DNA from 2 places in the Plantactinospora sp. DSM 117369 genome. Region 1 is predicted to be linked to the other one. Evidence: riboswitches for the same ligand, from Rfam matches in the RefSeq annotation. Region 1 holds a riboswitch; the other holds the start of a gene.

The links. Region 1 has a riboswitch for ZMP and ZTP ahead of ACSMXO_RS21255 (glycine hydroxymethyltransferase). Riboswitches for the same ligand answer to the same signal wherever they lie in the genome.
Region 2: another riboswitch for ZMP and ZTP. It lies ahead of ACSMXO_RS39860 (bifunctional 5,10-methylenetetrahydrofolate dehydrogenase/5,10-methenyltetrahydrofolate cyclohydrolase); the one in region 1 lies ahead of ACSMXO_RS21255 (glycine hydroxymethyltransferase).

Annotation. Positions count from the first base shown of each region.
Region 1 is NZ_CM132446.1:4,894,003-4,904,896, reverse strand. It holds gene ACSMXO_RS21290 (poly(A) polymerase) at 1-670, shown strand, start outside; gene ACSMXO_RS21285 (lysophospholipid acyltransferase family protein) at 728-1,522, opposite strand; gene ACSMXO_RS21280 (cytochrome ubiquinol oxidase subunit I) at 1,769-3,226, shown strand; gene cydB (cytochrome d ubiquinol oxidase subunit II) at 3,295-4,290, shown strand; gene ACSMXO_RS21270 (siderophore-interacting protein) at 4,455-5,333, shown strand; gene ACSMXO_RS21265 (hypothetical protein) at 5,384-6,685, opposite strand; gene ACSMXO_RS21260 (SigE family RNA polymerase sigma factor) at 6,685-7,206, opposite strand; gene ACSMXO_RS21255 (glycine hydroxymethyltransferase) at 7,344-8,804, opposite strand; ZMP/ZTP riboswitch at 8,824-8,914, opposite strand; gene ACSMXO_RS21250 (hypothetical protein) at 9,032-9,751, opposite strand; gene ACSMXO_RS21245 (SDR family oxidoreductase) at 10,006-10,734, shown strand; gene ACSMXO_RS21240 (helix-turn-helix transcriptional regulator) at 10,845-10,894, shown strand, end outside.
Region 2 is NZ_CM132446.1:9,288,518-9,299,411, forward strand. It holds gene ACSMXO_RS39825 (DUF5941 domain-containing protein) at 1-1,789, opposite strand, end outside; gene ACSMXO_RS39830 (ABC transporter ATP-binding protein) at 1,789-2,523, opposite strand; gene ACSMXO_RS39835 (ABC transporter permease) at 2,535-3,362, opposite strand; gene ACSMXO_RS39840 (L-serine ammonia-lyase) at 3,594-4,964, opposite strand; gene ACSMXO_RS39845 (PspC domain-containing protein) at 5,295-5,501, shown strand; gene ACSMXO_RS39850 (hypothetical protein) at 5,552-6,448, opposite strand; gene ACSMXO_RS39855 (DUF4230 domain-containing protein) at 6,445-7,263, opposite strand; ZMP/ZTP riboswitch at 7,421-7,508, shown strand; gene ACSMXO_RS39860 (bifunctional 5,10-methylenetetrahydrofolate dehydrogenase/5,10-methenyltetrahydrofolate cyclohydrolase) at 7,533-8,432, shown strand; gene ACSMXO_RS39865 (RNA polymerase sigma factor) at 8,511-9,014, shown strand; gene ACSMXO_RS39870 (extracellular solute-binding protein) at 9,007-10,452, shown strand; gene ACSMXO_RS39875 (endo-1,4-beta-xylanase) at 10,666-10,894, shown strand, end outside.

The DNA.
Region 1 (10,894 bases):
GACGGTCCTGGCGGCCCGCACGGTACGCCAGGCCGACGATCTTTCCCCGGTCCCGCTGTTGCGGCAGTTCTTCGCCGACTGGGCGGCCTGGGACTGGCGCGAGCCGGTCGCCCTGCACCCGTCGCCGGCCGGCCCCGCCGGACCGGACGGCTGGCCGGCCCCCGTCGACTCCGGCGCCGACGAGCCACCGGTGCGGATCCTGACGCCCAGTGCACCGGTCCGGTCCTGCTCGGGGCAGGTGTCCGCCGCCGGTCGGGACCTGCTGACCCGGGAGCTCTACGCCGGGTGGGAACTCCTCGACGCGGCGGGAGCCGCCCCGGAGCCGCCTCCCGAGTTGTCGTCGCCGCCACCGCTGCACCGCCGGCACGCCGCCTGGGCGGTGCTGACCGTACGGGCGGTCCGGGGCGAGGCGTTCAGCGTGACGCTCGGCCGGGTCCGGGGCCGGGTCCGGGCCCTGCTCGCCGCCGTGCAGCGGGCCGGGGCAGCGGAGCCGCACGCCTGGCCGCGCCCGTTCGAGCGGACCCCGGAGCTGACCCGGTACGCGATCGGCCTCGGTCCGACGCTGCCGGCTCCGGTCCGGCTCGCCGAGGAGGTCGCGCCCTGGACGGCGGGACTGCCCGGTGCCACCGTGGACTGGCTGCCCGGCGGCGACGTTCCGACCCTGCGGTGAGCCGCGCGCACCGCACCCGGGCACGCTGCTACCGCCGCCGGGAACACCGTGCCCGGCTCAGCCGCCGGCCGCGTCGTCGAGGCGGGGACGGCGGTGCTGGCGCCGGGTTTCGGTGGGCCGGGTCGGGTCGACGTACCGGGGCCGGTCGGGTTCGTCGTGACGCAGCGGCGCCAGGGCGACGGTGAGCGCCTCGATGATCGCGTCGGTGGCCCGGGCGGCGGCGCCGGGGCTGATCGGGTCGATCCCGGTCAGGTCGACGGGCGGGCCGAAGTGCACCCGGATCACCGGCCGGCGGAGCATCGCCCGGCCAACCGCCCGGAGCATGCCGGCCGGTGCGGCGTACGGCAGCACCTCGTGCGCGCCCCACTGGGCGACCGGCACCACCGTGGCGCCACTGGCGAAGGCGAGCCGGGCGGTGCCGGTCTTGCCCCGCTCGGGCCACATGCCGGGGTCGAGCCCCATCCGCCCCTCCGGATAGACCAGCACCACCGAGCCCTGGGCGACGGCCGCCGCCGCGTGCTCCAGGGCGAGTCCGACGGTCGGGGTACGCCGGTCGACCCGGATGTGTCCGCTGGCCCGCATCGCGGAGCCGACGATCGGGGCCCGGAAGACCCCGCCGGTGGCCATGATCCGGGGCGCGATCCGGCGTACCCGGCAGGCGGCGGTCAGCACCACCGGGTCGAACGGGTTGAGGTGGTTGGCGGCCAGGATCAGCGGGCCGTGCCGCAGCTCGTCGGGCACGTCGCCGGTGACCCGCAGCCGGGCGAGCAGCCCGACCACGCCCCGGGCGAGGACCTGGAGGAAGAGCCAGAAGCGGGGGGCGCGCCAGGGCGCGGCGGTGGTGGTCTCCATCAGGCGGTCGATCGTCGCACGCGCCGGCCGTCCGGGAGGCCCGGGGCAGGGGGTGTCGCGCCGGCCGGGACGCGGTGCACCGCCGCCGGCTGCCCGAGCCCGGTGCCCCGGCGTGGCGTCGGAAGCGCCGGGCAGCCGAGCAGGACCGCGACGGTGACCGGCAGACGTGATCGACCTCCCAGCGGCACCGTCTACGACGACAGGTAGTATTTACTACGTCCGGTAGTACATACCTGGGGGTTTGCCGTGGACGCGCTCGACGTCGCCCGGTGGCAGTTCGGTGTCACCACCGTCTACCACTTCCTCTTCGTACCGCTGACCATCGGGCTGTCGGTGCTGGTGGCGATCCTGCAGACCCGCTGGCACCGCACCGGGGAGCTGCGCTACCTGCGGTTGACCAAGTTCTACGGCAAGCTCTTCCTGATCAACTTTGCCATGGGTGTGGTCACCGGCATCGTGCAGGAGTTCCAGTTCGGGATGAACTGGAGCGACTACTCCCGCTTCGTCGGCGACGTCTTCGGTGCCCCGCTGGCGATCGAGGCGCTGCTCGCGTTCTTCCTCGAATCCACCTTCCTCGGCCTGTGGATCTTCGGCTGGGACCGGCTGCCCCGCCGGATCCACCTGGCCACCATCTGGGCCGCCGCGCTCGGCTCGACGCTGAGCGCGTACTTCATCCTGGCCGCGAACTCCTGGATGCAGAACCCGGTCGGCTACCGGATCAACCCCGACACCGGCCGGGCCGAACTCACCGACATCGTCGCCGTACTCACCAACAAGGTCACCCTGGTCACCTTCCCGCACACCCTCGCCGGCTGCTTCCTGGTCGCCGGGGCGCTGATGGTCTCGATCGCCCTCTGGCACCTGCGCCGCCCGACCGGCAAGGCCGGCAAGCAGGCCGCCGAGCGGCAGAGCCCGGCGGTGGGGGAGGACCGGGCAGCGTTCCGGTTCGCCGCCCGGTTCGGCGCCTGGGTCACCCTCGCCGCCGCGGTCGCCGTCGTGATCACCGGCGACCTGCAAGGCAAGATCATGACGCAGGTGCAGCCGATGAAGATGGCCGCCGCCGAGGCGCTCTACACCACCGAGCAGCCCGCCTCGTTCTCGGTACTCACCGTCGGCAGCCTGGACGGCAGCCGGGAACTCTTCGCCATCAAGATCCCGTACCTGCTCTCCGTGCTCGGCACCGGCGACCCGAACGGGCAGGTCCGGGGAATCAACGACCTCCAGGCCCAGTACGTCGCCCAGTACGGCCCCGGCAGCTACACCCCGGTCATCCCGGTCACCTACTGGAGCTTCCGATTCATGATCGGCTTCGGGTTGGCCGCCGCCGCGATCGCCGCGTGGGTGCTCTGGGCGCAGCGCCGCGGCCGTACCCCGAACTCCCGCTGGCTGGTCCGGGCCGGCCTGGTCATGCCGGTCCTGCCGCTCGCCGCGAACTGCTTCGGCTGGATCTTCACCGAGATGGGCCGGCAGCCATGGGTCGTCTTCGGCGAGATGCTCACCCGCGACGGCGTCTCCCGCAGCGTCTCGCTGGCCGAGGTCCTCACCTCGTTCACCGCCTTCACCCTGGTCTACGCCACCCTCGCCGTCGTCGAGGTCCGGCTGCTGATCCGGTACGCCCGCGCCGGCCTGCCGGACACCGCACCCCCCGCCGCACCCGAACCCGACACCGACGACGAGAACCGCCCCCTCGCCTTCGCCTACTGACCCCACCGACCCGGCGCCCGCCCGCCGCACCCGCAGCCCGCCCACGACCGACCCGACCGGAGTCCACGATGGACCTGCCCACCTTCTGGTTCCTGCTCATCGCCGTGCTCTTCACCGGCTACTTCATCCTGGAGGGCTTCGACTTCGGCGTCGGCATCCTGCTGCCCGTGCTCGGCCGCGACGACCGGGAACGCCGGGTGCTGATCAACACCATCGGGCCGGTCTGGGACGGCAACGAGGTCTGGCTGATCACCGCCGCCGGTGGCCTCTTCGCCGCCTTCCCCGGCTGGTACGCCAGCCTCTTCTCCGGCTTCTACCTGCCACTGCTGCTCGTGCTGCTCGCCCTGATCTTCCGAGGCGTCGCCTTCGAGTACCGGCACAAGCGCCCGGAGGCAGCCTGGAAGGCCCGCTGGGACCTCGCCATCTTCCTCGGCTCGCTGATCCCCGCCGCGCTGTGGGGGGTCGTCCTCGGCAACCTGCTGCGCGGCGTACCACTGGACGCGCGGCACGACTACACCGGCGGACTGCTCGACCTGCTCAACCCGTACGCGCTGCTCGGCGGGGTGACCACGACGGCGCTGTTCGTCACGCACGGCGCCGTCTTCCTCGCGCTCAAGACCACCGGTGAGATCCGGGTCCGGGCCGGCCGGCTCGCCGCCCGGGCGGCCACGGCCACCGCCCTGGTCACGGCCGCGTTCCTGGCCGTCGGCCTGACCATCCGGCAGACCCCGGCCGCCGTCGGGCTCGCCGTGGCCGCCGCGCTCGCCCTGGTCGGGGCGCTGGCCGCCACCCGGGTACGCCGGGAGGGCTGGGCCTTCGTCGGCACCGCCGCCGCGATCGGGCTGACCGTCGCCGCCCTGTTCGCCGCGCTGTTCCCGACCGTGCTGCCGTCCACCGCCGACCCGGCCGGCACCCTCACCATCGACAATGCCGCCTCCAGCGCCTACACCCTGAAGGTGATGACCTGGGTGGCCGCCTTCTTCGCCCCCGTCGTCCTCGCCTACCAGGGCTGGACCTACTGGGTGTTCCGCAAGCGGATCGGGGTCGCCAACATCCCCCGGTGACCCACCCGCCGCGACGCAACCCGCGAGTTGAGACTTTTCCGCGCCCACCACCGGCACTGCCCGCACCCGTTCACTCGAAGTCTCTACAAGGACTTCAATGAAATAATTGAAGCGAAAGGCTCAGTCAGGGCACCGACTACTCGTAACCGTCGAAAGGCACCCCGATGGGACAACTCCCGATCCGGTTCATCCGGGTCGCCGACGTCGCCCGGATCACGCCGCGGATGGCCCGGATCACCTTCACCGGCGACGACCTCGCCGACCTCCACCTCGACGGACCCGACCAACAGGTGAAGCTCTACTTCCCCAGACCCGGGCAGCGCCGCCCCCGGCTGCCCGAACCCGACCCCGACCTCTGGCGCTGGTACGCCGGATTCGCCGACATCCCCGAACCCGCCCGCCCCTGGACCCGCAGCTACACCATCCGGGCACACCACCCGCACGGCAACCTGATCGACATCGACTTCGTCCTGCACGAGCACGCCGGCCCCGCCACCCGATGGGCCGAATCCGCCACCCCCGGCGACACCCTCGGCATGTTCGGCCCGTCCGCGGTCTTCGCCCGCCCCGTCCCGATCGGTGGCACCGACTGGATGCTGCTCGCCGGCGACGAGTCGGCGCTGCCGGCGATCGGCACCATCGTCGAGGCGCTCCCCGCCGGCACCCGCGCGCACGCCTTCGTCGAGATCCCCGACCCGGCCGAGGAGCAGCACCTCGACACCCCGGCCGACCTCACCCTGCACTGGCTGCACCGCGGCGACCCGCCGGCCGCACACGGCAGCCGGCTGCTCGACGCCGTACGCGCCGCGACCTTCCCGGCCGGCTCCGTCTTCGCCTGGCTGGCCGGCGAGGCCGGCACCGTACGCGCGCTGCGGCGACACCTCGTCGACGACCGGGGCCTGCCGAAACAGTCGATCGACTTCACCGGCTACTGGCGACGGAACCTGACCCAGGACGACGACCCGACCGACGAGGACCTCGCCGAGGCACGCGAACGCCTCGCCGACGCCGAAACCACCACCACCGGCACCCGGACCGGATGAACCCCGCCGGTCCGGGTGCCGGTGGGATCGGCACCCGGACCGGCGGACCGTCAACGCAGCGGAACCGTCTGCGCCGACCCGCTCGACGGCGTCACCCGCAACTCCACCGCAGCCGCCGGCAGCAGAGCCGCGTCCCGGCCCGCATCCCGCCAGCCACCGTCGCCGTCGACCCGGTAACCGAACGCCGCCCCCTCGGCGGCCACCACCGTGCCCTGCCCGTCCGGCAACCGCAGCCGCACCGGCAACCTCGCCGACCAGTCCGCCACCGCGCTCGTCACCGGCCGCAACGGCCCAGCGACCGGCCCCAGCAGCGCGACCACCCGAGACGGATAGTCGTCGTACTGCACCGTCGTCACCATCAACAGCCGGCCGTCCGGAGTGACCCCGTACACCGTCAGCAGCGGAGAGCCGTCACTGGTGTGCATGCCCCACCGGTCGTAGTAGTCGGCGAGCGAGTCCGGCTCGTTGACGTACCGCTGCACCAACTCCGACGGCTTGCCCCACACCCTCTCCGCACCCGGCAACACGTGATCGCGCACCGGGGGAGCAGGCCGGTCCCGCCCCCCGGGAAAAAGGATCTCCGAGGCGTTGCTGAGGTACACCTGGTCCCTCAGCCCACCCAGCCGGCGGAACGCAAGAGTGATCTTCGCCCGCTGCGCCGGCACCTCCAGCACCGCCGCCCCGTCCCGGAACGGCACCGGCACGAACGTCCGCAACACCCTCCCATCGGCGGCGAACCGCAGATCCCGGGAGAACTCCACCGGCCGCCCCACATCCAGCACCACCAGCACGTCCCGGTTCTCCCCGAGCAACGCCGCCTGCGAGTTGCCGTCCATACCGTCCTCGTCGACCTGCTCCACCGTCATCACCCGCAACCGGTCCCCGACCGACTCCACAAACGCGGCCACCGCCGCCAGCCGTGCCCCACCCGGCTCCGACACCACCGGATGCTCGGCGGTGCGCTGCATCACGAACGCGGCCGGCCCCGCCGGAGTGCTACCCGCCCACACCACGTGCGGCGCACCCCGTACCCCGGTCTCGGTATCCGCCATCGCGCGCCGCCACACCGCCAGCAGCCGCCGCACGAACACCTCGTTGCCCGCCAGATCACCCCGGGACGGCCGGTCGAACAGCGGCGCCGCGACCTCGACCCGGCCACCACCGCCCCATTGGAGCACCCCGCCGGTCGACGCCGCCCCGACCACCAGCAGACCGGCCGCCAGCACCCCCCGCCTGCGCACCAGCCGCCGCCGCCCACCCCGGCGCACGTCGTCGAGCAGGCCGGGCGGCTCGCTCAGGTGCGCCGTCGCCCGGTGCAGGACCCCCGGCACATCCACGTCGTCGATCGTCATCACGAACCTCCGGAACCGTTGGAAACAGACAGGACGAGACCGGTCCCGGCCAGCGCCGCCCGCAGCCGCGCCAACCCCCGCGCGGTGTGGCTCTTCACCGCACCCTCGGAACAGTCCAGCGCGGCGGCGACGTCGGCGACCGACAGATCCTCCAGAAAACGGAGCACCACCGCGGCCCGCTGCCGGTGCGGCAACGCCCGCAACGCCGCGACCACCGACTCCCGGACCAGCACATCCTCGGTACGGTCCGGCGTCGACGGGTCGAAATCACCCAGCGCCCGCTCCGGCCGCCGGGCCCGCCGCCGCCACCGGCTCGCCGCCCGGTTCACCAACGCCCGCCGCGCGTACGCCTCCGGCACCGTCCGCACCCGCCGCCAACGCAGATAGACCTGCTCCAACACCTCCTGGAGCAGGTCCTCCGCCTCATGCCGATCACCCGTCAGCAGGTAGGCGACCCGTAACAGCGCCACCGACCGCGTCCGGACGAAGTCGTCGAACTCCGCACCACGCGACTCTCGCATCCACCCTCCCGGTCTCGTCGCCTCCACAGACGCCGCGGGAAGCCGCGAGGGTTACCGCCACCACCACCGAACTCGACCCGACCCCGCCACCACCACCCTCAGCCCGGACCAACCACCATCAGCCGAGATCGACCACGTCAGCCGAGATCGACCACCGGATACAGCGGATAACCTGCCAGCAGATCCGCGGCCTGCCCCGCCACCCGCTCGGCAACCGCCCGATCCAACACGTACCGGGCCTTCGACGGCGCGCCGTCCGGCCCGACCCCCGGCCGGGTCTGCGACAGCACCGTGTGCAGCAACCCGGCGACCTCGTCCATCTCGGCCACCCCGAGCCCCCGGGTCGTCAACGCCGGCGTACCGACCCGGATCCCGGAGGTGTACCAGGCGCCGTTCGGGTCCCGGGGCACCGAGTTCCGGTTCGTCACGATGCCGGCATCCAACAGCGCCGCCTCCGCCTGCCGCCCCGTCAACCCGTACCCCGACACGTCCACCAGCAGCAGATGATTGTCCGTACCACCGGTCACCAGCTCGGCTCCCCGCCGCAACAACCCCTCCGCCAGCGCCACCGCGTTCTCCACCACCCGGCCCGCGTAGGCCGCGAACTCCGGCCGCCGCGCCTCCGCCAACGCGACCGCCTTCCCGGCCATCACATGCGGCAGCGGGCCGCCGAGCACCATCGGGCAGCCCCGGTCCACCTGGTCGGCCAGCTCCGGCCCGCACAGCACCATGCCGCCGCGCGGCCCCCGCAACGACTTGTGCGTCGTCGTGGTCACCAGATGCGCGTACGGGACCGGATCGAAGTCACCGGTGAACACCTTCCCGGCCACCAGCCCGGCGAAGTGCGCCATGTCGACCAGCAGCGTCGCACCGACCTCGTCGGCGATCTCCCGCATCAGCCGGAAGTTCACCCGCCGCGGGTACGCCGAATAGCCGGCCATCAGGATCAACGGCCGGAACTCCCGGGCGACCCGGCGCAGCTCGTCGTAGTCCAGCAGTCCGGTCTCCGGATCGGTGCCGTAACTACGCTGGTCGAACATCTTGCCGGAGATGTTCGGCCGGAAACCGTGCGTCAGATGCCCGCCCGCATCCAACGACATGCCCAACATCCGCTGGTCACCCAGCTCCCGCCGCAACACCGCCCAGTCCTGGTCGGTCAACTCGTTCACGTGCCGGACCCCGGCCCGCCGCAACGCCGGTGACTCCACCCGGTCGGCCAGCACCGCCCAGAACGCCACCAGGTTCGCGTCGATCCCCGAATGCGGCTGCACGTACGCGTGCGCCGCTCCGAACAACTCCCGGGCATGCTCCGCCGCGACCGACTCCACGGTGTCGACGTTGCGGCAGCCGGCGTAGAACCGGCGGCCGATCGTGCCCTCCGCGTACTTGTCGCTGAGCCAGTTACCCATCGCCAGCAGCACCGCCGGGGACGCGTAGTTCTCCGAGGCGATCAACTTCAACGACTCGCGCTGGTCGGCCAGCTCCGCCCCGATCGCGTCGGCGATCCGGGGCTCGACCGCACGCACCACGTCCAACGCCGCACCGAACGCGACCGACTCCGTGGACCTCGTGCCGAGTGGGGACACCTGATTGGCCATGGAAACCTCCTGGGCAGGAAAAATTGGCCCAGGCGCACGGCACACGTCACTCGACGGGACCGCTTCCCGATGGTTGACCCCATCCCAGCACGCCAGTCACGGTCCGGGCCGAGCGTACCAACCCGCCCGGCCCGCAGCGACCAACCACGCCAACCCGCCGCCCCGATCCGACCGCCAGCCCCGGCCGGCGCCGCGAGCACGGCCAGCCGAGGCTCCACGCCGACGGCTCAGCCCGCGTCGCGCAGCTCCGCCAACCGCGCCTCGATCTCCGCCAGCTCGGCCCGCAACTTCTCCGCCTGCTGCTCGGCCTCCCGCCGCTCCACCGCCATGATCTGCTCCACCGCCTCGTGCACCCCGGGGACATCGATCAGCGCCACCATCTTCAACGCCTCGGCCGGCTTGATCACGTACGGCTTCGCCAGCGACTTCGTGCCCTGCGTCGCCGCCAGCGTCCACTCGCCCTCCGCGTACGTCAGGGTGACCGTCAACCCCGCCGGCCCCTTCGGCTTCACCGCCTTCGTCGCCCGACGGGCCGGCTTCGCCTCGCCGTCGCCGTCGGACGGACGGGCCGGGGGAGTGTCCACTGCGGTCACTGCTGCCTCCTCGCGGGAAGCCGAAACCGGCTCCCTGACAATCTTGAACTCTGGTTCGGCGGCCGGCTCGGGCTCCGGCTCCGGCTTGACCGCCGCCCGCCGGGTCGCACCCTTCGGCGCGACAGCCAGATCGGTGGGGGAGAAGGGCAACTCGTCCCGGCCGAACCGGACCACCACCCACTCCTCGGACACCTCCGGATCGGTCAACTCCACCACCTGACCGAGCTGACCGGCGATCTGCCCCGCCGCCTCGGTGAACATCACCTTCGGCTTGCGGCCACCCGCCAACGCGTCCCTGATCTGCTGCAACTCCTCGGTGGACAAGCCCTGTTCGGCGGTACGCGCGGCAGCCATCGGATCCCTCTTCCGTACACCTGTTTGATTCATGACTTACTACCAGGCCGGCCCGACAACGTCGAGACGGACACACCGGTCCGAGATCAACAAAACCGCCGCCCGGTCCCCGCCACCTCCGCCGCGCCCACACCTGGCAGGATCGCCAGCTACCGGACCCGCGCGGCCAACCCGCGACAACCGCACCGCCACGCGCCGGCACACCCCGGCCCCGACCCGGCAGCCGGGGGAGGCGACAACCGAGGGAGAGGCCCATGACGCCGCTGACGGTGGTGACCGGCGGCAGCCGGGGAATCGGCGCCGCGACCGTACGACACCTCGCCACCGCCGGACACGACGTCGTCTTCTGCTACCGCCGCGACACCGAAGCCGCCGACGCCGTACTCCGCGACATCGCCACCGCCGGACGCCAGGGCCTGGCCGTCCGCGCCGACACCACCGACCCCGACCAGGTGCTACGACTCTTCGACGAGGCCGGGAAGCTCGGCGAACCCACCGGCCTGGTCAACAACGCCGGAGTGACCAGCCCGATCGGCCCGTTCCAGGACCTGACCGTCACCGACCTGCGCCGCGTCGTCGACGTCAACCTCATCGGCTACGTCCTCTGCGCCCAGCAGGCCGCCCGCCGGTTCGGCTCCGGCGGGGCGATCGTCAACGTCTCCTCGGCGGCGGCCACCCTCGGCAGCCCCGGCGAATACGTGCACTACGCCGCCGTCAAAGCCGCCACCGACACCCTCACCGTCGGACTGGCCAAGGAACTCGCCCCCCGAGACATCCGGGTCAACGCCGTCTCACCCGGCATCATCGACACCGAGATCCACACCATCTCCGGGGTACCCGACCGGGCCCGCCGGGCCGCCGGCCGGGTACCGCTCGGCCGCGCCGGCCGAGCCGACGAGGTCGCCGCCGCGATCGTCTGGCTGCTCGGCGACGCCGCCTCCTACACCACCGGCGCGGTACTCCGGGTCGCCGGCGGCATGTAGCCCCGTCCCGACTCCTCCAGGCGGCGCCGGAACGGCCGTATCGGCAAGACGTCCTGGTGGGACGCCAGCCGCGCTGGGCAATGTCGGCACCTTATGGCACGATTTCGCAGGTGAGCAGCACACCCGCCGAGGCACAGCACCTTCGCGACCTCGTACGGCT
Region 2 (10,894 bases), 4.4 Mb from region 1:
AGTGCCGCAGCGCCAGCACGAAGAGCAGCGCGAAGATCACCGCACCGTCCGCCCGTACCAGCAGCCCGGCCCCGATCACCAGCAGGTACTCCGCGGCCCGCAGCGCGGCCGGCACCAGCCAGTCCAGCGCACCGCCGTGCGGTGTCGCCGCCGGCAGCCCGGCGACCAGCACGACCAGCACCGCGAGCGGCACCAGCCAGCGCGCCGGCCCGGTGCCGAGCCCGGCCAGGCCGGCGCCGAGCAGGGCCAGCCCGGCCGCCACCCCGAGCAGGGCCAGCGGCAGCGGCCCGGGCAGCCCGGCACTCCTGCCGAGCGCGGCGAGCCAGCGCACCGCCGGCCCGTCGTCGCGGTGCAGGGTGGTGTCGACCCCGGTCAGCACCGCCACCCGCATCGACCGGGCCCGCAGGGTACGCAGCGCCAGCGTGTACAGCGCCGCCAGCCCGCCCCAGACCAGTACCGCGACCAGGCTGACCAGCGGATTGAAGATCGCCACGGTCAGCGCGATCAGGGCCCACCGCTCGCCGATCGGAAAGACCACGGTGCGCTTCGCCCAGTACGTCAGCGAGCCGGTGTCGGCCTGGACCCGGTTCGACGCCTGGCTGAGCCGGTCGCCGAGCCCGCCCGAGCCGGTCTGCTTGGGCCGCTTGGCCGCCTCGTCGTGCAGCGCGCCGTACCAGGTGTCGGTCATGTGCCGGACGGTCTGCAGGGTGATCGCGGCGATCGCGAGCGCCCAGCCGGGGCCGCCGGCCCGTTCGACCCCGATGCCGAGGCCGGCGTAGACCAGGTATTCCTTGGCCCGGTCGGCGATGGTGTCCAGCCAGCCGCCCCACGGGCTGAAGTGCCGGGTGTACCGGGCCAACTGCCCGTCCACGCAGTCGAGCACGAAGCCGAGGTAGAGCAGGATCGCCCCGCCGACCAGGGCCGGCCGGCCGCCGACGGCGAAGAGCACCGCCGCCGCCAGCGCGAAGGCGACCGAGATCGCGGTGACCCCGGTCGGGGTGAGCCGGAGCCGGGCACAGAGCTTGGTCACCTTCGGCGACCAGGTGCTGACGAAGTAGGTGGTGAAGAAGTCGTCCTTCTCCTTGACCGAGAGCCGCAGCTCGGCCCGGTCGGAGTCGACCGCCGCCACCGCCGCCTCGGCCTCGGCCAGCGCCGCCGGATCGGCGACCCGGCGGGCGACGAGCAGGCGTGCCCGGTGGGCGAAGATGGTGATGCCGGTGCCGGATACCGGTCCGGGGCGGGTCAGCGCGGCGAGCAGCCGGTCCAGCAGCGGGACCGGATCGGCGGGCGCCTCGGCGACGGCCCGGGCCGCGGCGACGTTGCCGTCGGGCAGGTCGGCGACAGCCCGGGCCGCGGCGACCAGGGCGGGCAGGTCGGACACGCCGACGCGTACCGCTCCGCCGGAGGCACCGGTCGGCGCGGCGGTCAGCGTCCCGACGGAGCCGGCCTCCCCGGCCGGGCCGGCGGCGACCACCTGGTTGCGGTCCTCGACCACGCCGACCGGGCCGGCGCCCGGCTCGGGCAGCACCAGGGCGACCGTGCCGGGCATCGGACTGCTGGCCAGGTGCCGGAGTACGGCGGTGTGCGCGACCAGGTCGCCGGAGCAGAGCAGTACCGGTTCCCGGGCGGTGCCGGCGAGCACGGCGACCTCGCCCGGATCGTCGGTGCTGACCACGTCCCGGGCGCCGGCCGCGCGCAACTGCTCCCGGAGTGCGGCGGCCAGCGGCATGCCGTCTGGACGGGTCAGCGGCGTACCCGGCCGGGTGGGGGTGAGCAGGATCGCCAGCATCACGGCCTGACCACGTCGTGGTATGCGTCAAGAGCCTCGCGTATGGTGCCGTCCACCCGCAATCGTCCTCCGTCGAAGTAGAGTCCCCGGCTACAGAACCGGGTGAGATCGTTTTCGTTGTGCGAGACCAGCATCACGGTACGGCCCTCGGCGATCAGCCGGTCGATGGTGTCGTAGCACTTCTTCCGGAAGTCGGCGTCACCGACCGCCGTCACCTCGTCCATCAGCAGCACCGGGTGCTGGAGCTGGGCGATCACCGAGAAGCCCAGCCGCACCTTCATCCCGGACGAGTAGTGCCGGACCGGCGTGTCGATGGCCTTCGCGATCTGTTCGCCGGCGAACTCGATGATCTCGTCGAAGTGCCGACGCAGGAAGCTCGGGCTGAGCCCGTGCAGCGAGCCGACCAGGTGGACGTTCTCCCGCCCGGTCAGGTCGTTGGAGAAGCCGGCGGAGAGTTCCAGCAGCGGTGCGACCGCGCCGCCGACCCGGATCCGCCCCTCGTCGGGGATCAGCACCCCGGCGATCAGCCGGAGCAGGGTGCTCTTGCCGGTGCCGTTGCGGCCGATGATCCCGACGGTGTCGCCGGGCGCCACCGAGAACGAGACGTTGCGCAGCGGCCAGAAGACCCCGGCGGCGGGCTGCCGGCCGCCCCGGTGGATGAACATCTCCCGCAGCCGCAGGTTGCGTCGCCGGTTCCGGACGAACCGGATCCCCAGCTCCTCCGCCTGCACCATCGCCCCGGCCACTACAGCTCCTTCAGGACGGCGGGTTCGAGGCGGCGGAACACCCACCAGCCGGCGAGCAGCACGAGCAGGCTGCCACCGACCGCCACCCCGAGCAGCCGGGCGTCGGGGAACTCGTCCGGGTACCAGACCGCGTGGTGGAGCTGGAAGATCCCGACCAGCGGGTTCAGCTCGTACACGATCTTGACCCAGTCCGGCAGCGAGGAGTCCCGGACCAGGGTGAGCGGGTAGATGATCGGGGTGGCGTAGAAGAGCACCCGGGTGACCAGCCGCATCAGCCGCTCGATGTCCCGCATCAGCACGTTCAGCGAGGAGAGCAGCAGCGCGATCCCGACCAGCAGGGTCGCCTGGATCAGCACCGCCAGCGGCAGCGCCAGCAGCGACCAGCTGAACTCGATCCGGTCGAGCGAGGCGTAGACGATAGCGACGGCGACCAGGATCGGCAGCCCGGCGAGGTACTCGGCGAACCGGCCGGCGACCCGGCCGATCGGGAAGACCTCCCGGGGCAGGTTCATCGTGGTGATCAACCGGGCCTGCCCGGTGAGCGCGGCGGTCGCCTCGCCGATCGCCGAACTGGTCCACATCCAGGCGAAGATGCCGGTGATCAGGAAGAGCGGGTACGAGTCGGCGGCGTCACCGAGGTGCCGGTCGGTGGCCGACCGGTAGAGCACCCCGAAGACGAAGAAGTAGATGACGCCCATGCCGAGCGGCTCGATCAGCGACCAGAGGTAGCCCAGCACCGACTGCTGGTATTTCACCGCCAGGTCCCGCCGGACGAGCAGCCGCAGCGTGTTGCGGTGCGACCACACCGCCACCACGCCAGACGTCACAGCCGCCTCCCGCTCGTCACGGTCCGATCAGTCGAGCCCGACATAGGGTAGCAGTCGGGAAAATCGCCCCAAATAAGGATCGACCCGGCCACGGCATCTTCCCGGACAACATGCCAACGCTACCCGACGGCCGTCCGCACGCCACCTCGGAGACGCCCGCCGTACACCGGACGGCCGGCTGCTACCAACCCGGCGGCCGAGCAGCCACCTGGGAGCCGGTCAGCCGGCGACTCAGCACTCGATGACGTTGACCGCGAGCCCGCCCCGGGCGGTCTCCTTGTACTTGACCTTCATGTCCGCGCCGGTCTCCCGCATCGTCTTGATCACCTTGTCCAGCGAGACGGCGTGCTTCCCGTCGCCGCGCAGCGCCAGCCGGGCCGCCGTGATCGCCTTGATGCTGGCCACCGCGTTCCGCTCGATGCAGGGGATCTGCACCAGGCCACCGACCGGATCGCAGGTCAGCCCCAGGTTGTGCTCCATGCCGATCTCGGCGGCGTTCTCCACCTGGGCCGGCGTACCGCCCAGCGCCTCGGCCAGCCCGGCGGCCGCCATCGAGCAGGCGGAGCCGACCTCGCCCTGGCAGCCGACCTCGGCGCCGGAGATCGAGGCGTTCTCCTTGAACAGCACGCCGATCGCGGCGGCGGCGAGCAGGAAGCGCAGTACGCCCTCCTCGGACGCCCCCGGCACGAACCGGGTGTAGTAGTGCAGCACCGCCGGGATGATTCCGGCCGCACCGTTCGTCGGGGCGGTCACCACCCGGCCGCCGGCCGCGTTCTCCTCGTTGACCGCGAGCGCGAAGAGCGTCACCCAGTCCATCACCCGCAGCGGGTCGGCCGAACCGGGGTCCGCCTCCAGGCTCCGCCGCAGCTCGGCGGCGCGGCGCCGGACCCGCAACCCGCCCGGCAGCGTCCCGTCCCGCCGGCTGCCCCGGTCGACGCACTCCCGCATCACCCGCCAGATCTCCAGCAGGCCGGCGCGGATCTCCGACTCGCTCCGCCACGACCGCTCGTTGGCGAGCATGATCCCGCTGATCGGCAGCCCGGTCTCGGCGGTCAGGGCCAGCAACTCGGCCCCGGTGCCGAAGGGGTGCCGGACCCGGGTGCTGTCCGGCTTGATCCGGTCCGCGCCGGTCGCGGTCTCGTCCACCACGAACCCGCCGCCCACCGAGTAGTAGGTCCGGGCCCGCAGCGGTCCACCCGCCGGGTCGTACGCGGTGAAGGTCATCCCGTTCGGATGGAACGGCAACGACCGGCGGCGGTGCAGCACCAGGTCCCGGTCCGCGTCGAAGTCCACCTCGTGCGCACCGAGTACGCCCAGCCGGCCACTGGCCCGGATCCCGGCAACGGTCTCGGCGACCCGGTCCGGGTCGACCGTCTCCGGCGCCTCCCCGAGCAGCCCCAGCAGTACGGCCGGCCCACTGCCGTGCCCGTGCCCGGTGGCACCGAGCGAGCCGAAGAGTTCGGCGCGTATCCGGGCGGTCTCCGCGAGCAGCCCGTCGGCCTTGAGCCCGGCCGCGAAGGTCCGGGCGGCCCGCATCGGACCGACGGTGTGCGAACTGGACGGCCCGATCCCGACCGTGAACAGGTCGAAAGCGCTGATCATCGAAACTCCTCCCGGGCCGGCCCCGTTGCCGACCCCTGGCCCCCGGGCGGTCGCCGCTGTTCCCCAAGCATGCCCCTGAGCTGCCGGTCCGCGAGCCTACCCGGCCCCGGCCCGGGCCGCGTGGGTCACCCGGGGCCGGCGGGCGGGACAGCCTGCGGAGACCCCCCGCCCCCGGTCGCCGGCACCGGGCCCGGGTGTCCGCCGGCCCCGCCCGGGTAAGTACCTACGGGTACCTGGTGTCCGGATCCGCCTGGAGACCGAGGGCGGCGCAGCCCCCCGTTCCTACCGTGGAATCAGCCGCCCGTTCCACCGTTACCAGAGGAGACGTCGATGAGCCGCAAGCTCACCCGCCCCCGGGACAACCGCATGATCGCCGGTGTCTGCGCCGGCCTGGCCCGCCGCTTCGGCATGTCCGCCGGAATGATGCGGCTGCTCTTCATCCTCTCGCTGCTGCTGCCCGGCACGCAGGTGGTGATCTACCTGGCGCTCTGGATCATCATGCCGAACGAGGACCGCCACTACGTCGCGGCGCACTGACCCGGCAGCACCGGCCCGGCTCAGCCGCGCCGGTGCTGCCGGCCGGGCGGTCAGCCCCGCCGACGCTGCCGGCCGGGCAGGTCGGCCGGACCGCTGCCCAGGCCCAGCCGCTGTTCCGTGATGCGTCGCCGGATGCCACCGGCGGTCGCCTCGACCTCGTCGGCGAGTAGGGCGGACCGGTATCGGCTCCGCCGACGCAGCACGGCCAGCAGCCCGGCCTGGATGCCGAGGACCACCACCGCGAACCCGGTGACGACCGCGGCGATCCGCCCCGGCCGGTCGTACCGGGAGGCGAGGGCGACCCCGACGGCTCCGACGGTGAGCGCACTCCACCCGCCGAGTCCCACGGCGACCACCAGATGGTCGCGCAGCCACCGCCGCAGCCCGCGGTCGCGTCGGGCGTGCAGCGCCGGCACCGTCTCGTCGGAGAGTTTCGTCACCAGCGCGCCGAGCCGGTCGAGATCCCCGGCCGGCATCCCGGCGAGCCGTTCCGCCTCGGCGCGTACCCGCCGAAGCACGTAGCGGACCTTTACCCGGTCCTCGACCGGTATCGACTCCGGCGGCCACGCCTGCGCGAAATCGGCCTGGCGTACCGCCCGGACACCGGCCCAGATGACCATGGCCAGCGGCAGCGGCAGCGCCATCAGCAGGCCCAGGTATGCCAGCGGGGAGTCACCGTCCCCGGTGACGATGTTGATGCCGTACCCGCTGGTGGCCGCGACGATCACGGCGGCGGCCGGCCCCCGGACGTGGGTGAGGTAGACGTCCTGCCGGGCCCCCTCGACCAGCCGGTCGAGGGGGCCGACCCAGTTCCGCAGCAGGTGTACGACCAGGTTGGCGACGAGGACGACCGCCATGACCAGGATGGACCAGATCGCGGCCCCGAACAGCAGTGGTGGCTCGTCGGCCGACGGTGCCGCCGGCACGCTCAGGGCCGCGGCGGTCACGGCTGGACGTAGGTGATGGTCACCTGCTCGTAGCCGAGTGACCGGAGCATCTGGTCCAGCATCTTCCGGGTGTTCTCCTGGGCGCGCTCGCCGAGCCCGCTGCTCTTGGCCGCGTCGGCGATCTTCTGCTCGGCCTTGAGATAGACCTCGCGCTGCCGGTTCGGGTCGCTGCCGAAGACCTCGCCGAGCTGGCTGAGGATGCCGCGCTTCTCGGCGAAGACGTAGCTCCGGTCCAGGTCGAGGTTGACCTGACCGAGCTGCGGCGCCGGCAGCTTGATCTCCACCGACTTCCGGTCGGCGGAGACCACCACCGCGTCGTCGCGGAGCGCTCCGAAGTCGACGTACGCGTCGACGGTGCCGGCCCCGACGAAGAGGGTGCGCTCACCGAGCAGGAAGTCCGGAACGTACTTCCGGTTGCGTTCCAGGTCGACGACGACCTCGAAGTTGCCCTCGGCCGCGACGTACCGGCTGAGGTCCTGGATCGACTTCAGCAGCGGCGGTTGGCTGCGGTCGGTCTCCTCCTTGGCGAACGGGTTGCGCCAGTCCGGCAGGATCCCGCTGACCTGCACGCCGAGCACCAGCACGGCGACCACGCCGATGATGCCGACCAGGACGAACAGGCCACGGCCCCACCGGCTGCCGCCGGTCGGCTCCAGTTCGGACCGGTCCGGCCGGGCCTCGTCTGCGTCGAGCGGCCGGGTGCCGTCCGCCGTGCCGTCGGACCAGGGGTCGGCCGGGTCGGGCGGGGTGGCCTGCCCCTTCGCATAGCCGGGGAACTCACGCGTGGGCTGGTTGACATCGCCTTCTCGGGACATCCGCCCTCACCGTCCTTTTCGAGGAGCACCTGAGGAAAACGGTACGGCCCCGGTACGACAGCCGCGAGTCGAGCCGGACCGACCCGGACCGGCCTCGCGTTTGCCCAGCTCAGGACGGCAACACCGGCAGCGGCGGGACAGCCGGAGGTAGGCTCGCCGTGGCGGTCGTGACTGGCGTCGGGTGGAGCACCACCGGGAAGCGACCGCCGGGCTCGACTCCGTCGCCGTACGCCTGGGTGCCGGGGCTTTCCACGTCGAGAGGAAGCCCCGTGACCGTGTCCGAGACCCGTGCCCCCGAGGTCCACACTGCCCGGCTGCTGCCCGGTGGTCCCGTCGCCGAGGCGGTCTTCGCCGAGGTCACCGCCCGGGTCGCCGCGCTGCGCCGGGCCGGTGTCGTGCCGAGCCTGGCGACGATCCTGGTCGGCGACGACTCCGCCAGCGCCGGCTACATCCGGATGAAGCAGCAGCGCGCCGCCGACCTCGGCTTCGCGTCGCCGCACGTCCACCTGCCCGGCACCGCCGGCCAGGTTGACCTGGTCCGGGCGATCCACGAGTTCAACGAGGACCCTGGGGTGCACGCCATCCTGGTGCAGCACCCCATTGCCCACCTCGACTATCCGGCGGCGATCGGCGCGATCGACCCGGCCAAGGACGTCGACGGGCTGCACCCGGAGAGCCTCGGCCGGCTCGCCGCCGGGCTGCCCGGCCCGGTCCCGTGCACCCCGGCCGGGATCGAGGCGCTGCTCGCCTTCCACGAGATCCCGGTCGCCGGTCGGGACGTGGTGATCCTCGGTCGCGGTACGACCCTGGGCCGCCCGCTGTCGCTGCTGCTCGGCCAGAAACGACCCACCGCCGACGCGGCGGTGACCGTGCTGCACACCGGGGTACCCGACTGGGCGCGGCACACCCGGCGGGCCGACATCGTGGTCGCCGCGGTGGGCGTACCCGGAATCGTGCGGCCGGAGCACCTGCGGCCCGGCGCGGTCGCGATCGGCGGCGGGGTTCGCTACCAGGGACGGCGGCTGCTGCCCGACCTCGACGAGTCGTGCGCGTCGGTCGCCGGGGCGATCACACCCCGGGTCGGCGGGGTCGGCCCGACCACCGTGGCGATGCTGTTCCGCAACGCCGTCGAACTGGCCGAGCGGGCAGTCCACCACTTCGACGGGTGACCCGGAACACCTCGACCGATAGGTTCGCGGTGCAGCAAATCGACGGCGGCCGGCGTTTAGGAGCCCGGAGGAGGACCCTTGGCCCACGGTGCGTTCAGCGACGCCGAGGAGTTCGCTCGGGCGCGGCTGGACGCTTTGCGGCGGTTCGCGTACCTGATCAGCGGCAGCGCGGCCGAGGCGGACGACCTGGCCCAGATCGCGGTGGTCGAGGTGTGGCAGCGGTGGCCGAAGGCCGGCCAGAACCCCGAGGCGTACGCCCGGCAGGTGATCGTGACCCGCAACGTGAGCCGGTGGCGGCGGTGGCGCCGGGAGGTGCTGACCGACGACGTCGAGCACCGGCCCGACGACCCGGCCGCCACCGCGGTGGGCAACGGCGCGCTGTGGCAGGCGTTGCAGCAGCTCGACAAGGCGGAACGGACGGTCGTGGTGTTGCACGTGCTGTACCGGTACACGTTCAGCGAGATCGCCGGCATCTGCGACGAGCCTCCGGGCACGGTTTCCAGCCGGTACGCGAGAGCCAAGCGCGCGCTGCGGGCGCACCTGGCCCCCGCCCAGTCGACGATTCGGAGCGGACGTGGTTGACGAGGAAGGTCCGGTGGACGACCGGCTCGCCCAGGAGCTGGCCGCCACCCTGACCCAGGCACAGGACGCCCTGCCGGCGGCCGCTCCCGGGGCGATCGTCGCGATCCGCCAGCGCTACCGGCGGAAACGGCGGCAGCGGACCGGGCTGGCCAGCCTCGCGGTGGCGGTCCTGGTCCTGGCGGTGACCCTGACCGGCGCCCAACTGACCCCGGGAGTGCCGTCGGTGCCACCGGCCGGCGAGGGGGCGCGGGGGACGATCCGGGTCTGGGCGATCACCCAGCCGGGCGCCGAGCCGGCGCTGCGGAAGCTGGTGAACCGGTACAACCGGAGCGCCGAGGTCGACGTGGATCTCAGTACCTTCGGCAACGAGGAGTACAAGGCGAAGCTGCGGGAGGTCGGCTCGCCGGAGGGTCCGGACGTCTTCGCCAGCTGGGGCGGCGCGAACCTGACCGGGCTGGCCCGGGACGGGCTGCTCGCCGACCTGACCCCGCTGCGGGACGAGCCCGGGGTCGCCGGCCGGTTCCTGCCCAGCGCACTGGCCGGCGGCGTGGTGGACGGCCGGCAGTACGGCATCCCGATGGGCGGCACCCACCCGGTGGTGCTCTTCTACCACCGGGGCGTCTTCGCCGACGCCGGAGTGCAACCGCCACGCAGCTACGCCGAGCTGCTCTCCCTGGTGGAGACGTTCAAGGCCCGGAGCATCACCCCGATCTCCCTGGGCGGCGCCCACGGGTGGACCGAGCTGATGTGGGTGATGTACCTGGCCGAGCGGATCGGTGGCCCCGGCACCACCGCCGACATCATCGCCGGCCACCCCGGCGCCTGGTCGAAGCCGGCGGTGGTGCAGGCGCTACGGGAGGCGCGGGCACTCGCCGCCAGCGGCGCCTTCGGCGCCGACTTCGACTCGACCAGCTACGACGACGGCGCCGCCTCCGGGCGGCTGGCCGGCGGCCACGCCGCGATGCAGCTGATGGGGACCTGGGAATACCCGACCCAGCTCGCCCGGAACCCGGACTTCGTGGCCGACGGCGACCTGGCCTTCGTGCCGTTTCCCACGGTCGCCGGTGGGGTCGGGGACCCGGCCGACCTGGTCGGGGTGCCGACCCACTACTTCTCGGTGCTGGCCGGCGGCCGGCATCGGGAGGCCGCCCTGGGGTTCGTCCGGGCGGTCGCGTCGGACGACTACCTGGACGACCTGGCCGCCGACGGCGAGGTGCCGCCGGTGACCGACGCGGCCGACCGGCTGCGCGGTACGGAGCACGCCGGGTTCGGTACCTCGGTGCACGAACTGGTCACCCGGGCCCCGTCGTACGGGCTGGCCTGGGACCAGGCGCTGGAGCCGGCGGCCGCCACGGCACTCCTCGACAACCTGCGCCGACTGTTCCGGGCGGAACTCACCCCGGAGCAGTTCGCGGCGGCGATGGCGGAGGCCGGCTGAGCACAGCCGCCGATCCACATGGCATCTCCGACGACTCTCCGGGAATGTCGATCCGCCGCCGCAAAGTGTCGGATCTCTGACAGTTGATGCGGCAGCAAAGCCGGGTCCGGCTCGCGTTCCGGTAGGGATCGACGCGCATGCGTCCCCGCGCGCCGCCCCCGCCGGTTCCGGCCGGCGGCTGATGTCGAACCACACCCTGGAGGCCTTGTCTCGATGAGAAAACTTCGGATAGCCCTGGTCGGCGTACTCGCGGCCGGCGCGCTCTACCCGGTCGGGCCGTCGACCGCCACCGCGGCCCCGACCCACGCGCCGCTCGGCGTCGCGCAGGCCAAGGGCGGCTCCGCCGCACACGTACCCGGCGGGACGGCCACGGACCTTCCGCTGCGGGTACTGGCCAGGAAGCACGGCCTCGGCATCGGTACCGCGATCGACATGAACGCGC